DNA from 4 places in the Bradyrhizobium sp. T-1 genome. Region 2 is predicted to be linked to each of the others. Evidence: predicted binding sites of a transcription regulator. Region 2 holds the regulator's gene; each other region holds the start of a gene.

Region 1 (3,697 bases), 2.4 Mb from region 2:
ATCAACAAGGGCAATTCCGGCGGTCCGGCCTTCGACATGAACGGCAACGTAATTGGCGTGAACACCGCGATCTTCTCGCCGTCGGGCGGCTCGGTCGGCATCGGCTTCGACATTCCGGCCTCGACCGCAAAGCTCGTCATCGCGCAGCTGAAGGACAAGGGGGCCGTTACCCGCGGCTGGCTCGGCGTGCAGGTGCAGCCGGTGACTGCGGAGATCGCCGATAGTCTTGGCCTGAAGGCGGCACGCGGCGCGATCGTGGACAACCCGCAGGATGGTAGCCCGGCGGCGAGGGCCGGCATCGAGGCGGGCGACGTCATCACCGCCGTCAACGGCACCGCGATCAAGGACTCCCGCGATCTCGCCCGCACCATCGCCACGCTGGCGCCGGGTACGTCCGTGAAGCTCGACGTCGTCCACAAGGGCGACACCAAGACGGTGACGCTCGCGCTCGGCGAACTGCCGAACGAGCGGCAAGCCAAAGGAGGCGACAAGGCTGACGACGGCAAGACGCAGCAGGCCCCCGGCACGCCGCGCCTCGGCCTCAGCCTGGCGCCGGCTGGCGACGTCCAGGGGGCCGGGCAGAAGGGCGTCGTGGTGACCGAGGTCGACCCGCAGGGGCCGGCGGCGCAGCACGGCATCCAGACCGGCGACGTCATCCTCAATGTCGGCGGCAAGGCGGTCGCCAATGTCGGCGACGTCCGTTCCGAGCTGGCGCAGGCCAAATCGTCCGGCAAGAGCAGCGTGCTGTTGCAGGTGAAGAACGCGGAGGCGACCCGGTTCGTCGCGGTGCCGCTCGCCTGATCGCTCAATCCTGCAGCAAATTCAAAAGGCGGCCCGCGGGCCGCCTTTTTCGTGCGCGACCGCGAGATACCCACAGGGCACCGATAACATTCTCGTTAACGGCAGCAATGATGACAGGTTCGTCCGAAAAAGCCGCGTTCGCTCGTCAGACTTCGGAATCGCTTTGGCGGCAATGACGGCGCCGAGGCAGTTGCAGGAGTGGAACTTCGGACGTCCGGCTGCTTTGTGGAACCGGCCGGTGGTCCGCATTTGATCGGTGCCGACATGGATCGATTGAAGCTCTCGCTGAAGCTTGCGCTGCTCGCGGCGCCGCTCGTGATGTCGACCGGAAGTGCCCTGGGACGCGATGACGGCCGCTTCGCCGACTCACCGCTGAAGCCCTGGTTCGATAGCCTGCGCAGCCATCTCGGTCCGTGCTGCTCGGACGCCGACGGCGTTGCCGTGGCCGATCCTGATTGGGACTCCCATAATGGTCATTATCGGGTCCGTATCGATGGGGAGTGGGTCGATGTCCCCGACGAAGCCGTGATCACTGAGCCGAACCGCGCCGGTCGCACCATGGTCTGGCCGGTCAAGACGGCGTTCGGCGTTTCGATCCGCTGCTTCATGCCCGGCAGCATGATCTGACAGGTCGGCGCTATCGCTTGGTGGATTTGCGCTTCGAGCTCTTTTTCTTGGTGGTCTTTTTCTTGGACGTCTTTCGCTTCGACGACTTCTTCGGGACCTTCTTGCCCTTCTTGCGCGCCTCAGAGAGGCCGATCGCAATCGCCTGCTTGCGGCTCTTCACGGGTCCGCCGCGACCGCCCCGTCCGCTCTTGGCGGTGCCTTTCTTGTAACGCCGCATCTCGCGCTCGACATCATCGCCGGAGCTGCGCGAATAGCGGCGCTTCTTTGCCTTGCGTGCCATCAACTCTCTCCCTTGACCTCGGAAGAGAACAGGAGGGCTGACGCAACGTTCCAAAAGCTGCCGCGCGCCTCAGAATGAGTTCGCGAGCTCGATCTCCGCCTCCAGCACCTGGATGCGGCGCGCGGCTTCGGCAGAGGACAAGCCTCGATCATATTGCGCCGGCTGGTAAGCCTCTTCGCTCAGCCGTTTCAGCCGCAGCCCCTGCGCCCGGGTCATCTGCTCCATGAGAAAAGCCTTGGCGTCGTATTTACCCTGAACCTGCATGTTCGTTCTCCGTCCTGAATTCGTGGCTTGACTATATGTTCTTATTTTGTTCTAACAAGCCATGGACAACAGAATTAATGAAATTCGACGTAAAATCAGCGCCTTGAGGCTGGAGATGGCCGATGTGGAGGCGTCTGTACGCGATCTCATCAACCGTGATCGCGACTGCACCGAACGGGCTCGGGCGCAGATGGATCTGCGCCGGAAAATCAACCTGTTGATCGGCGAATGGAAGGCTGCAGGCGGGGGCGAAGTATTGCCCGATATTCGCGACCGCGTGCGTCTTCGTCCCTTGAAGAACGAGATCGGGCCGGCCGGTGTGGCCGCGCGCCGCTGAGATAGGTCACGCACGCGGCAGAGGGAGGCGGGCGGTGGAGGAAGACCCGGACACCTACCGGATCCTGAAGCTGCGCGCCGAGATCCTTGAATTGGGCTCCGCGATCCGGCAATTGCAGCGTGAGGGTCTCGATGATGCAGCGGCCCAACTGCTGATCGCGCGCAAGCGGGCCCAGCTCGATCAACTCGTGAAGACGGGCTCCGCAGGCAGCGGCCTGAACATCACTGACATCCGACGCAGCTAAAGCGGTCGCGCAACGCGACATGCCGGAGCTCGTCCATGCCGGATGCCGAAATGGCCGCCCTGCTGCGAGCGGTTCTTGATGAAGTCTGCGCGGAAATTCCTCTGTCGGATACGACGACGCGCGAGCGTGTCGCTGCGAGGCTGCGTAAGGCCGCACAGACAAATCGCCACGCCGTGCAAGATCTGCGACAGGTCGCGCGTGACGCTCTGATCCGTGCACCGACGATGTGGCGCTAGAGCTCCGCTGCCGGCGCGACGTGGCTGTCGCAAAAAGCCCCGCGTGGCCGCGGGGCTCCTCATTGCGGTGAACCCGTCCTTACTTGCTCATTCCGTTCTGGGGCTTGGTCATGCTGCCGCCCTGATCGCTGCCGGGGCCGGCTCCGCCCTGTCCGGACGCGTCGGGCGGAACGGTCTTCTTCATGTTGGCGCCCGTCGTGGTCTGCGACATGGAGGCGTGGTGCTTCTTGTGCGACTTTGCTTCAGCCGCGAACGGCGCGGCGGCAAGGCCGGTTGCCAACATCACGGCAAGAGCGAGCTTGATCGTCTTCATGTGGGGAACTCCCTGAGTTGAATTGACGCAGGCAGCCAACCGCCATTTGTCCCAGGAGTTCCGAACAAAGCGTCGGATCGTTTCGCGTGCGATTCAAGATTCCTTGTCTTCGTCGAGGATGAACACGACGCCCGTCAGCGTTGAGCCGATGGCAAACGTCGTCACCATCGTGCCGACAAAAACCAACGCAGCCGCACTGCCGCCGTGGCTCAGCAGTTCTGCGACCGCAGGATTGGCCAGAATGAGCGCGAGTGTGAAGATCAGACCGAGTGCCGCACCCATCATTGCATGCGTCATCATCTTGATGACGCCTGTGGGAGAGATCAGGCCTGGCCACCTATTTGGCGACTTTTTTGCGCGCATGGAACTGCCGATCGATCTGGCATGCAAACGCGCGCGGTGATCGCGGGTTCCATTTCGCCTAAAGGAATTGTCATCAGCCGCTTCATCCGGCGTTCATGCCCAACTTGCGAGGATGAACACCATCAACACGGGAACATTCGCTATGGGTAAGGTGGTCTTTCTCTATCGCTCGCTGGCCTACCGTAATGCGGCGGCCGACATGTTGCGCAAGGCGCGCAAGCTGCCGCGCGGT
Region 2 (3,697 bases):
GCTCATGCTGCAGAAATAAATCTCCTTCGACGAAGGCAGGCGCGCGTGTTGCACGTGATCTCGCGGTGTTTTGCCTCAGCCCCTTCGCTCGGCTAGAACCTTGCCGACCAAATCACTCGATTTGTAGCAGGAGTTCACTGTGGCCCTGATGCCGGTATCCGATGCGCTTGCCGCCGTGCTCGCCGGTGCAGAGCCGCTGGCCGAAGAATCAGTCTCGCTCGATGAGGCCTTTCATCGCGTGCTCGCGCGCGATGTCGCGGCGCGGCGGACGCAACCGCCACAGGCGATGTCAGCGATGGATGGCTATGCCGTCCGCGCGGCCGATGCGGCAAAGGTCGACGCGCAGCTGACCGTCATTGGCGAGGTCGCAGCCGGCCGCCCTTACGCAGGAACTGTCGGCGCGGGCGAAGCGGTCCGGATCTTCACCGGCGGCGTCGTTCCCGATGGCGCGGACGCCGTCGTGATCCAGGAGGACACGGTCGCCGACGGCAGACGCATCGTGATCAGGGAAGCCGCCATCGCCGGACGGCACATCCGCCCTGCCGGTATCGACTTCCGCGAGGGTGACGTGCTCTTGCGCAAGGGCGCGCGGCTGACCGAGCGCGACGTCGCGCTCGCCGCCGGCATGAACCACCCGCAGCTTGCCGTTCGCCGCCGCCCGAAGGTCGCGATTCTCGCCACCGGCGACGAGCTGGTGATGCCGGGCTCAACGCCCGGCCATGGCCAGATCGTCTATTCCAACGGCTACGCCCTGCATGCGCTCGCCCGCAGCGAGGGCGCCGATACCGTCGACCTCGGCGTTGCCGCCGACACGCTTGCCGCCACCACCGCCGGCATCCGCCGTGCGCGCGAATCCGGTGCCGACATCCTGATCACGACCGGCGGCGCCTCAGTCGGTGACCACGATCTGGTGCAGCAGGCGCTGAGGGAAGAAGGCACCGCGATGGCGTTCTGGAAGATTGCGATGCGGCCGGGCAAGCCGATGATGAACGGCCAGCTCGGGCCGATGCGGGTGATCGGACTGCCCGGCAATCCCGTGTCGTCCTATGTGTGCGCCTTCCTGTTCATGGTGCCGCTGATTCGCGCGCTCTCAGGTCGCTCCGCGGTTCATCACCGTCGCGAACGCGCCGTGCTCGGCCGCGATGTCGGCGCCAACGACCAGCGCGAGGATTATCTGCGCGCGCGCCTCGACATGCGCGACGACGGCACGCTCGTCGTCGTCCCCGTCGATCACCAGGACTCCTCGCTGCTTGCGAATCTCGCTGCGGCACAGGCACTTCTCGTGCGCCCGCCGTTTGCGCCGAAGGCCGCGACGGGCACGCCTTGCGAGGTGCTGCGACTGCCCGCCTGACCGCTTCGTTCGCAACCGTTCCGCGAACTTTGTCGCGTTCACGGTAAATTAAGCAGTTGCGGAACATGTATCGAACATATAGTGTCCGTTCATGATTTGTTTCGAGCATGTAGCGGCTTATCGCTGAACTCAGCGTCTCGGAATCGAACGACATCAACCGGGGGATTTTGGTCGAGATGTTAACGCGCAAACAGTACGAGCTCCTGCGGTTCATCAGCGAGCGGTTGAAGGAAAGCGGCGTGCCGCCCTCCTTCGACGAGATGAAGGACGCGCTCGATCTGCGCTCGAAATCAGGCATCCATCGCCTGATCACCGCGCTCGAGGAGCGTGGCTTCATCCGGCGCCTGCCGAACCGCGCCCGCGCGATCGAAGTGATCAAGCTGCCCGAGCTCCAGGCCGCCGCCGGCAACCGCCGCGGCTTCACGCCGAGCGTCATCGAGGGCAACCTCGGCAAGGTGCGCACGACCTCGAGTCCACCCGCCGACGAGGGCGAACGCCCGGTTGCAGTGCCCGTGATGGGTCGGATCGCGGCCGGTACGCCGATCGAGGCCTTGCAGACCCGCAGCCACACCATCAGCGTCCCGCCGGACATGCTCGGGGCTGGCGAGCACTACGCGCTCGAAGTACGCGGCGATTCGATGGTCGATGCCGGCATTCTCGATGGCGACATGGCGCTGATCCAGCGCAACGAGAGCTGCGACACCGGCGATATCGTGGTGGCCCTGATCGACGACGAAGAGGCCACGCTGAAGCGCTTCCGCCGCCGCGGCGCCTCGATTGCACTTGAGCCTGCCAATGCGGCCTATGAGGTGCGCATCCTTCCGCCCAACCGGGTGAAGATCCAGGGCAAGCTGATCGGGCTGTACCGGAAGTATTGAGCGCGTCGCGATCGACGACCGCGATCAACGATTGGAGCGGACGATTGTCCGCTCCGGCTGGATAGTCTTTCTGGTTTTGCACAGATTATCCGGTCCCCTCTCCAGCGCGACATCCTCGGTACGCCGCAACGAAGCACGCGTCGCTTCGCAGGCCTTTGAGAGACCGAGGAGACCACCATGCGCAAGATCATTTTGAGCACCGTCGCGATGGCGCTGATCGCAGCATCAGCGTCGCAGGCCTTGGCTGCGCAGCACCACGCCCGCAAGGCACCGCAGGCGACGAGCGAGCAATTCCGCAACGCCCGCAACGCCGTCGAGCAGCCGTCGCAACCGGGCTGGCAATATTCGGGCTGGTCGGCACCTGCTGGCCGCTGAGGCAACGCGCTCTCCGAATGCGCGAGAGCAGGCTTTGTTCCTCGTGCATTTGAAAAAGATAATGTGATCGCGCGCTGCGGATGCGAGCCGCAGATTTGCCCACAAACAAGCATAAGATCGCAGGCTTCCACTCTGATAGGGGCCTGCGCGTCCGAGACAGAGGCGTGGGTCGCTATCCTGATTGAGGAGCACCCCGATGTGTGACTACAGCCTGCACGCTGTCGCGACGCGCCCCGCAGAAGTGGGCGAGACGATCGTCACGACAACCTTCCGCGGCACCTCGACGCGCGGCTTCGCCTCCGAAGCCGACATGTCGGTCGCGGTCTGCCTCCTTCCGGGAACGGAGCTCGCCTTCGCCGACAACGTCCGCTACGATAATCGCTGGATCTGGACCCGCACTGTCAACTCGCGCGTCGGCAAGTTCGGCAAGATCGATCCGCACATTCCCGATCGTCATCACGACGCGATCGAATTCCCCGACGGCAAATACGTGCTGGTGACGCAGCTGGTCGAAGGCCAGCGCGCGACCGTGCTGCAACTGCCGGTGACCCAGCCGCTCGGCGAGCGCGAGCAGAAGCCGCGCGTGATCGCCGACAACCGCACGACGCCCCCGCGTCTGCCGATCGGCTGAGACAACGGCCTTAATCCTCGGCCTGAAGGTCGGCCTCCGATGGTGTTGCGTCTTTGGCGCGCGGAGCTGTCGATCGTGGCATGAGGGTCTGTTCGAATTCTCCATCGCCGGCCGCCGCCGGCGACCAGGGGCGATTTGCGCCTCTCGCCTTCACCGCCGCAATCGCAAAACCGTCACCACGCTGCGTCAGCGCCAGTGCACCCTGACGCGCAAGACGCGGTCGATCGACCACCATCGCAGCGCAATCCGGCGGCGCGGGCCTGGCTGTCACCACCAGCGCGGCACGGCTGCAATCGTCGGCCAGTGCGTCGATGCGCAGCGCCAGCGCAATCATGCGGCCGTCGGCGAGCGGCGTCACGCAACCGATTTCGTCGCAGGACACGCCGTCACCGAGCGAGGCGCTGCCGGCATCGCGCGGATCGGCGTCCGCAGCTAGCCACTCCTTCAGCAGGAAATTGTCCT
Region 3 (3,697 bases), 2.7 Mb from region 2:
ATGCGACCACGGCGCGCTTCAGCGCCCACAGCGAGGCGCGCAGGATGTTGTCGCGGTCGATGCGGGCGGGGGAGGCGACAGCGACCGAAACCTGCGCGGTGGCGCAGATCTTGTCGAACAGTTTTTCACGCTCTTCCGCCGTCAGCCGCTTGGAATCGTCGATACCGCGCGGAATGCGGTTGGGATCGAGAATCACCGCAGCCGCCACCACGGGGCCGGCCAGGGGCCCGCGGCCAGCCTCGTCGCAGCCCGCCACCGGCCACACGCCGCGCTTGATCAGCGCGCGCTCTCGACGGAAGCTTGCCTTTGCTGGCCTGGCCTTAATTGGCTTTTTGGCGGACGTGTCCCGAATCATGGCCGGGATCGTGCGCAAGCCGACCCGCTCGCGCAACCGGGAACCCCGCGCAATTCCCGTTATTCGGGCCGGTCGCCCTACTCCGCCAGATGCACCCGCCGGTCGTCGCCGACCTCGATGCCGGGCGCGACGACGACCTCCCAGGGATGGCCGTCGGGATCGGCAAAATAGCCGGAATAGCCGCCGTAATCGGTCTCATGCGCGGCCTTCAGCAGCTTCGCGCCCTTGCCGAGTGCGAAGGCCAGCACCGCATCGACTTCCTCGCGCGTGGCGCAGTTCCAGGCGAGCGTCACCCCGCGGAAGGTTGTTGGCCTCGGATTGTCCGGCAGCTTGGCATCGGCCGCGAGCTGGTCCCAGGGAAACAGGCCGAGCACCGGACCGCCGGTCTCGAAGAACGCCACGGCCTCGCCGGTCGCCTTCAGCCGGCGCGAGAAACCGAGCGCGGCATAGAAAGCAATGCTGGTGCGGATATCACTCACGCCGAGCGTGACCACCGTCAGTCGTGGTACCGGGGCCGGCAGTTCCTTACGCATCACACACCTCGTTCGCTCCGCGCCCTAGAACAGGCTGAGCTGCTCGCCGTTCTGCTTCGGCCGCGCAAAATGATCCGTGGTCAGCTTCGAGCGGCGCTTGTTCAGGCCGAGCCTGTCGCAGGCGATCTCAAAGCGGCGGCCGATGGTCCAGGCCATCGGACCCGTACCCTTCATCCGCTCGCCCCATTTCGAGTCGTAGTCGCGACCGCCGCGCATGTCGCGAATCAGCGTGAAGACGTGGCGATAGCGGTCGGGATAGTTCGCCATCAGCCATTCGCGGAAGAGATCCCGCACTTCCAATGGAAGCCGCAACAACACATAGGAGGCTTCCTTGACGCCGGCATGGGCTGCGGCGTCGAGAATGCGCTCGATCTCGGAATCGTTCAGCGCTGGGATCACGGGCGCGACCATCACCGTGGTCGGAATGCCGGCCTCCGAAAGCTGCTTCAGCGCCTCCAGCCGCTTCGGCGGCGTGGAGGCCCGCGGCTCCATTGTGCGCGCGAGCTTTGGATCGAGCGAGGTCACCGAGATCGCGACCTTGGCGAGGTTGCGCTTGGCCATGCGCGCCAGAATGTCGATGTCGCGCACGACCAGCGCGGATTTGGTGACGATGCCGACAGGATGGCCGGTGCGCTCCAGCACCTCCAAAATGCCGCGCATGATTTTGCGCTCGCGCTCGATCGGCTGATAGGGGTCGGTGTTGGTGCCGATCGCGATCATCCGCGGCTCGTAGCCGGTCGCCGCGAGTTCCTTCTCGAGCAGCGCCGGCGCCTCGGGCTTCACGAACAGCTTCGACTCGAAGTCGAGCCCCGGCGACAGGCCGAGATAGGCATGCGTCGGCCGCGCGAAGCAATAGACGCAGCCATGCTCACAGCCGCGATAAGGATTGATCGAACGGTCGAAGCCGATATCGGGAGACTCGTTGCGGGTGATCACCTTGCGCGAGGTGTCGACGCCGACCGTCGTCTTGAACGGCGGCAGCTCTTCCAGGCTCAGCCAGCCATCGTCGAAGGCGACGCGCGCCTCGGCTTCAAAGCGGCCGCTAGCGTTGGACTGTGCACCCCGCCCTCGCCTGCGCGCGCGGTCGATGACGACGCCAAGTTCTGGAAAATCCGCGGGGAAATCAGAAGGCGCACCCGCCGGCTCGGAGGGCGCCGTGACCGGCGGGTGCTTGAGAGCAGAAGAAGAAGCTGGACTCATGAAAGCATGATAGCACGGCAAAGGAACAAATCAAGAACAAGAATGAAAAACGCGAAAACAACCCCATGCACAGTAGCCGCCCAGATTTCAGGCAAGGTCCTTTGACCTCACGCAACAAGCCCGTCACGGCCATCTCGTTTGATGCGCGACAGGATCGATCGTGACGGAACAAAGTTGGTGACGATCGCTGGGTGGAGGTCGGCAGGAACATGACAATCCAACGAAAAACGGCCGCCGCGAGCGGCGACCTCGATCTCCTCGATCGCTACTGGCGCGCCGCGAATTATCTCTCGGTCGGGCAAATCTATCTGCTGGACAACCCGTTGCTGCGCGAGCCGTTGCGGCCCGAACACATCAAGCCACGCCTGCTCGGCCATTGGGGCACGACGCCCGGGCTGAACTTCATCTATGCCCACCTGAACCGTGTCATCCGCGCGCAGGATCTCAGCGTGCTCTATGTCTGCGGTCCCGGCCATGGCGGCCCGGGCATGGTCGCCAACACCTATCTGGAAGGCAGTTACAGCGAGATCTATCCGAACATCCCGCGCGATGCGGACGGATTGCGGAAGCTTTTCAGGCAGTTCTCCTTCCCGGGCGGCATTCCGAGCCACGCGGCACCGGAGACGCCGGGCTCGATCCACGAGGGCGGCGAACTTGGCTACGCGCTGGTGCACGCCTATGGCGCAGCGCTCGACAATCCCGACCTGATCGTCGCCTGCGTCGTCGGCGACGGGGAGGCCGAGACCGGCCCGCTTGCGGCGTCCTGGCACTCCAACAAGTTCCTGAACCCGGCACATGACGGCGCCGTGCTGCCAATCCTCCACCTCAACGGCTACAAGATCGCCAACCCGACCGTGCTCGGCCGGATGCCCGACAGCGAGATCCGCGATCTCTTCCGCGGCTTCGGCCACGAGCCGCTGTTCGTCGAGGGCGACGATCCGCAACCGATGCACCAGGCCATGGCCGACGCGCTCGACGTCGCGATCGCCAGCATCCGCTCGATCCAGCAGCACGCCCGCGACGGACGCACGAGCGTCGAGCGGCCGCGCTGGCCGATGATCGTGCTGCGCAGCCCGAAGGGCTGGACCGGCCCCAGGGAAGTCGACGGCAAGAAGGTCGAAGGCTTTTGGCGCGCGCACCAGGTGCCCGTTGCAGGCTGCCGCGAAAGCCCGGCGCATTTGAAGATTCTCGAGGACTGGATGCGCAGCTACGAGCCGGAAAAACTGTTCGACACGAACGGCGCGCTCATCCCCGAACTGCAGGCTCTCGCGCCCGAAGGGAACAGGCGCATGGGCGCCAATCCGCATGCCAATGGCGGGCTGCTGAAGAAGGAGCTGAAGCTGCCGGACTTTCGCAGCTTCGCGCTCGACGTGCCGCAGCCGGGCAGTGTCACGGGCGAAGCGACGCGTGAGCTCGGTAAATTCTTGCGCGACGTCATCCGCCTCAACGCGCGGGAGCGCAACTTCCGCATCATGGGCCCGGACGAGACCGCATCAAACCGGCTCGATGCCGTGTTCGACACCACCGAGCGCGTCTGGATGGAGCCGATCGAACCTTACGACGTGCATCTCGCGCAAGACGGCCGCGTGATGGAAGTCTTGAGCGAGCA
Region 4 (3,697 bases), 790 kb from region 2:
AGACGTCATCGAGCCAATGATCGCCGGGATTGCAGTGCTTTTCCGATCGGCGCTCCAGCCCTATCAGAAGCCGCTCCTCGGACGGCAATTTCCTCGAGACGAAGCGTGGACGGAGTCCAAGCACGACGTTCGCGAGAAGCGTCTGGCGAAGCGTGGCCTCAGCGCGATCGTTCGTCGTCAGGATCAAATGGGACACTATCGCCTCTCAAAATTGATACGCAAGACAAGAACATGTTGAGCGAACACGTAAACATCATCCAGGCGCAACAAGCGAGCGGGTCTCTGGGTCCCATCGCCAGAGCCGCTCGTTGGTCAGGTGGGTGCCGCCCCACCAGCGATCAATCCGGTTGTGCCGGCGAAAACTCTGGTCACCTCCCAGCATCGCCTTGCCGAACCCGGTCAGCGATAATTGCGACCGCTTGTACCGATCGAAACGGATTGAATCGTTGTGCATCTCCAGTGAAACCGGGCCTTCATCCAGTCCTGCGACCGCCGGCCTCTCGCACCGGGCGAGCCCATCAAGCAACGCTCCAACTTCCCAATAGTCGAAGACGCGCCGTGCGTTACCCTTCTGATACCCCTGGAACACTTCAAAGGGCGACACATCGGCCGGCGCGATCAATTCCAGGATCCGCTTCATGCCTGTAGCCTCAAGGCTTCGTCAACGCAGCGCCGTAGCGCCACAGCCGGTCAAGATCAGACGTTTCATCACGCCACCCGATCACCACGACGCAAAAAGAAACGGGCACTGACGACGTCGGCAACTCAACGTCCTCAGCGCCCGCTCCTCGCGAAACTCTACTGGTACGGCTTACTCGTCCGCCGGCTCCTCGCCGTCGGCGTCGCTCTCGGGCGTGCCGGCCAAAATCTGCTCGGAGATCAGGCCGGAGTTCTGGCGGATCGCGGTTTCGATCTTGGCGGTGATGTCGGGGTTGGCCTTCAGGAACGCTTTCGAGTTCTCGCGGCCCTGGCCGAGACGCTGGCTGTCATAGGAGAACCAGGCGCCGGACTTCTCGACGATACCGGCCTTGACGCCGAGATCGAGGATCTCGCCCATCTTGGAGACGCCCTCGCCATACATGATGTCGAACTCGACCTGCTTGAACGGCGGTGCCAGCTTGTTCTTCACCACCTTGACGCGGGTGGTGTTGCCGACCACTTCGTCGCGCTCCTTGATCGCGCCGATGCGGCGGATATCGAGGCGGACGGAAGCATAAAACTTCAGCGCGTTACCGCCGGTCGTGGTTTCGGGCGAGCCGTACATCACACCGATCTTCATGCGGATCTGGTTGATGAAGATCACCATGGTGTTGGATTTGTTGATCGAGGCCGTGAGCTTACGCAGCGCCTGGCTCATCAGGCGGGCCTGCAGGCCCGGCAGCGCATCGCCCATCTCGCCTTCGAGCTCGGCCTTCGGCACCAGCGCCGCAACCGAATCGACCACCAGCACGTCCACCGCACTCGAGCGCACCAGCGTGTCGCAGATTTCCAGCGCCTGCTCGCCGGTGTCGGGCTGGGAGATCAGGAGCTCGTCGATATTGACGCCGAGCTTGCGGGCATAGACCGGGTCGAGCGCGTGCTCGGCGTCGATGAAGGCGCAGATGCCGCCCTTCTTCTGCGCTTCCGCCACCGTGTGCAGCGCCAGCGTGGTCTTGCCTGAGGATTCCGGCCCGTAGATCTCGACGATACGCCCCTTGGGCAGGCCGCCGATGCCGAGCGCGATATCGAGCCCGAGCGAGCCGGAGGACACCGCCTCGATGTCCATCGAACGGTCGTTCTTACCGAGCTTCATTACCGAGCCCTTGCCGAACTGGCGCTCGATCTGGGAGAGCGCGGCAGCCAGAGCTTTACTCTTGTCCATGGAAGATCCTTCGACGATACGCAGGGCAGTGGTGGACATTGGGTCGTGCTCCTTATGGCGAGGATTCGGGTGCGGGACAAACGGTTGGCGCGGCGGGTCGTCGATAAAAGCAATGTACACGATCTGTTCCATGTTCGCAATATGTTCTTTTGAAAGGGTTGGGTTGGGCGCTGACCTTGGCCGGCACCAGAATTTGGGCGCTGCCCGCATCTGCCGCCAAGTGTCCCAAGTTGAAGTGTTCACTTTGGAACTGAAGCCGCCTCGCCTGCATATTAAGCTTCGCAGATACTCGAACCCAACGGTTAGGACCCGGAGCCACGAGGTTGCGTCATGTCGAAACGCCGCCGTTTCAAACAGACCCTTTCGCTTGAAGACCGCCTTGCCCAAGAAGCCGAACGCCTCCGAGAAAAGGCCAAATCCCTCCCCCCAGGTCCTCAGCGTGAGGATGCCCTCCGCAAAGCCAGACAGGCCGAAACCGGCGCTCACATGAGCGAATGGCTGAGATCGCCCGGCTTGCAGCCACCAGAGTCGTTCTAGCAACCATCTGCCAGCCGGCTTATTGTCGTCCCATCACCGATCGAGGCTCCGCCCGTAGGCATCGGTGGCAGAGAGACTGATTGCGCTCCCGCCTACACGACGATGGAGCGCCTTGATGGAACGCTATTTCTTTGACATCCAAAGTGGCCACGAGTTCTTTGCAGACGAGGAAGGTCTGCGCCTGCCCAATCTCAAAGCCGCCGAAGCCGAAGCGATGCAAACACTGACCGGGATCGCCAAGGAATCCGTCTTCAAAGGCGAGCGGCCAGATCTGGCTGTGGAAGTACGCTCGACGACTGCACGGTTGTTCTGCGTTTCCATCATCCATCGGAACGCGAGCACCAAGCATTAAGGCCGCCTCAGTTGGCGGCCTCCCTCATTTGGGTCCACGCATTCAAGTGAATCTGTGGACTTCGTTTCAATGTCCTCGCTCCGCCCCTGCAGATGTCTCTCTCCGGGACATGAACCTTGGCACGCGCTGTGCAGACTAATCCCTGCCGGGGTTTTGCATCCATCCCCCCGGGGCTGGAAAGCCGCCGTCCGCGATAGATTTAAGCGGGCGGCGTTTTTTGCTCCATCCCCCGTAAATTTCTCAGTGTCCTAATTTCCCGAAATCGCCGTCCGAATTAGAACAGCACCGGAATTGGGGTGCTGTCCGCATTTGGCCAGAGGTGTCCCGGTCCGGTGGTTAGCGGATTGTGACCGCGATATGGTTCCCCGATTGGAACAACAACTTTAAGGGGGCGACCAATGAAAATTGCGACTGCTCTTGGAATTATATTTCTGGCGTTTTCTTTTTCGTCTGCCTTCTCATCTGCCTTGGCCCAAACGCAATCGTGCAGCGCTCGGGCCGCCGAAGCGCAGATAACCTGCAAGGGCATGGGTTTTGACCTGCAGCGATGCAATACGACCATCGCGGCTAGGTTGGCTCATTGCCGAGCCACTGGATGCTGGGTGACAACGACCGACAAATGCGGCTTCACGAAAAAATAAACCATCAAGGCGGCGCGACAAACGGCGCGAGGCGAAGAAGAAAGGTTGCCCATCTGGCCGACAGACCGGTGATCTGATCCGCCTTCACGAGCGCACAAAAAAGGCCCCAGCTCGCAGGGTTGGGGACATGAGCCGGGGCCATTTGGGGTCTGCCCTTTGGGCAAAGGGCACCGGGAAAACGTGGCAATCCGGCAATTGTTCCAAACCCCAAAAGCAAAGAGCCACTGCTTTGAACAGCGGTCCTTCCGGGTTTCAAATTTTTCGAAATGAAGTTCCTTATTGCCTCCCCGGAGTTTCCGGTTTTTC

The links. Region 2 encodes LexA, which represses DNA repair genes until DNA is damaged. Its sites were predicted from a motif close to TGTTCNNNNTGTGTTCNG; they were not measured.
Region 1: the regulator LexA is predicted to act here: its motif matches at 2,009-2,026, upstream of ACWAT4_RS30580 (DUF3072 domain-containing protein).
Region 3: the regulator LexA is predicted to act here: its motif matches at 2,110-2,127, upstream of ACWAT4_RS31860 (PA0069 family radical SAM protein).
Region 4: the regulator LexA is predicted to act here: its motif matches at 1,993-2,010, upstream of recA (recombinase RecA).

The regions. Positions count from the first base shown of each region.
Region 1 covers NZ_CM132115.1:6,375,775-6,379,471, reverse strand. The annotation lists gene ACWAT4_RS30595 (Do family serine endopeptidase) at 1-801, shown strand, start outside; gene ACWAT4_RS30590 (hypothetical protein) at 1,066-1,428, shown strand; gene ACWAT4_RS30585 (DUF6496 domain-containing protein) at 1,439-1,708, opposite strand; gene ACWAT4_RS30580 (DUF3072 domain-containing protein) at 1,778-1,972, opposite strand; gene ACWAT4_RS30575 (hypothetical protein) at 2,088-2,309, shown strand; gene ACWAT4_RS30570 (hypothetical protein) at 2,344-2,553, shown strand; gene ACWAT4_RS30565 (hypothetical protein) at 2,589-2,789, shown strand; gene ACWAT4_RS30560 (hypothetical protein) at 2,869-3,102, opposite strand; gene ACWAT4_RS30555 (hypothetical protein) at 3,196-3,402, opposite strand; gene ACWAT4_RS30550 (hypothetical protein) at 3,608-3,697, shown strand, end outside.
Region 2 covers NZ_CM132115.1:3,966,731-3,970,427, reverse strand. The annotation lists gene ACWAT4_RS19055 (helix-turn-helix transcriptional regulator) at 1-19, shown strand, start outside; gene ACWAT4_RS19050 (molybdopterin molybdotransferase MoeA) at 140-1,351, shown strand; gene lexA (transcriptional repressor LexA) at 1,528-2,229, shown strand; gene ACWAT4_RS19040 (hypothetical protein) at 2,407-2,604, shown strand; gene ACWAT4_RS19035 (hypothetical protein) at 2,801-3,235, shown strand; gene ACWAT4_RS19030 (ComEC/Rec2 family competence protein) at 3,246-3,697, opposite strand, start outside.
Region 3 covers NZ_CM132115.1:6,646,258-6,649,954, forward strand. The annotation lists gene ACWAT4_RS31850 (ribonuclease HII) at 1-355, opposite strand, end outside; gene ACWAT4_RS31855 (VOC family protein) at 433-888, opposite strand; gene ACWAT4_RS31860 (PA0069 family radical SAM protein) at 913-2,088, opposite strand; gene ACWAT4_RS31865 (phosphoketolase family protein) at 2,298-3,697, shown strand, end outside.
Region 4 covers NZ_CM132115.1:3,181,218-3,184,914, reverse strand. The annotation lists gene ACWAT4_RS15165 (hypothetical protein) at 1-196, opposite strand, end outside; gene ACWAT4_RS15160 (hypothetical protein) at 254-640, opposite strand; gene recA (recombinase RecA) at 812-1,900, opposite strand; gene ACWAT4_RS15150 (hypothetical protein) at 2,192-2,398, shown strand; gene ACWAT4_RS15145 (DUF6894 family protein) at 2,514-2,750, shown strand.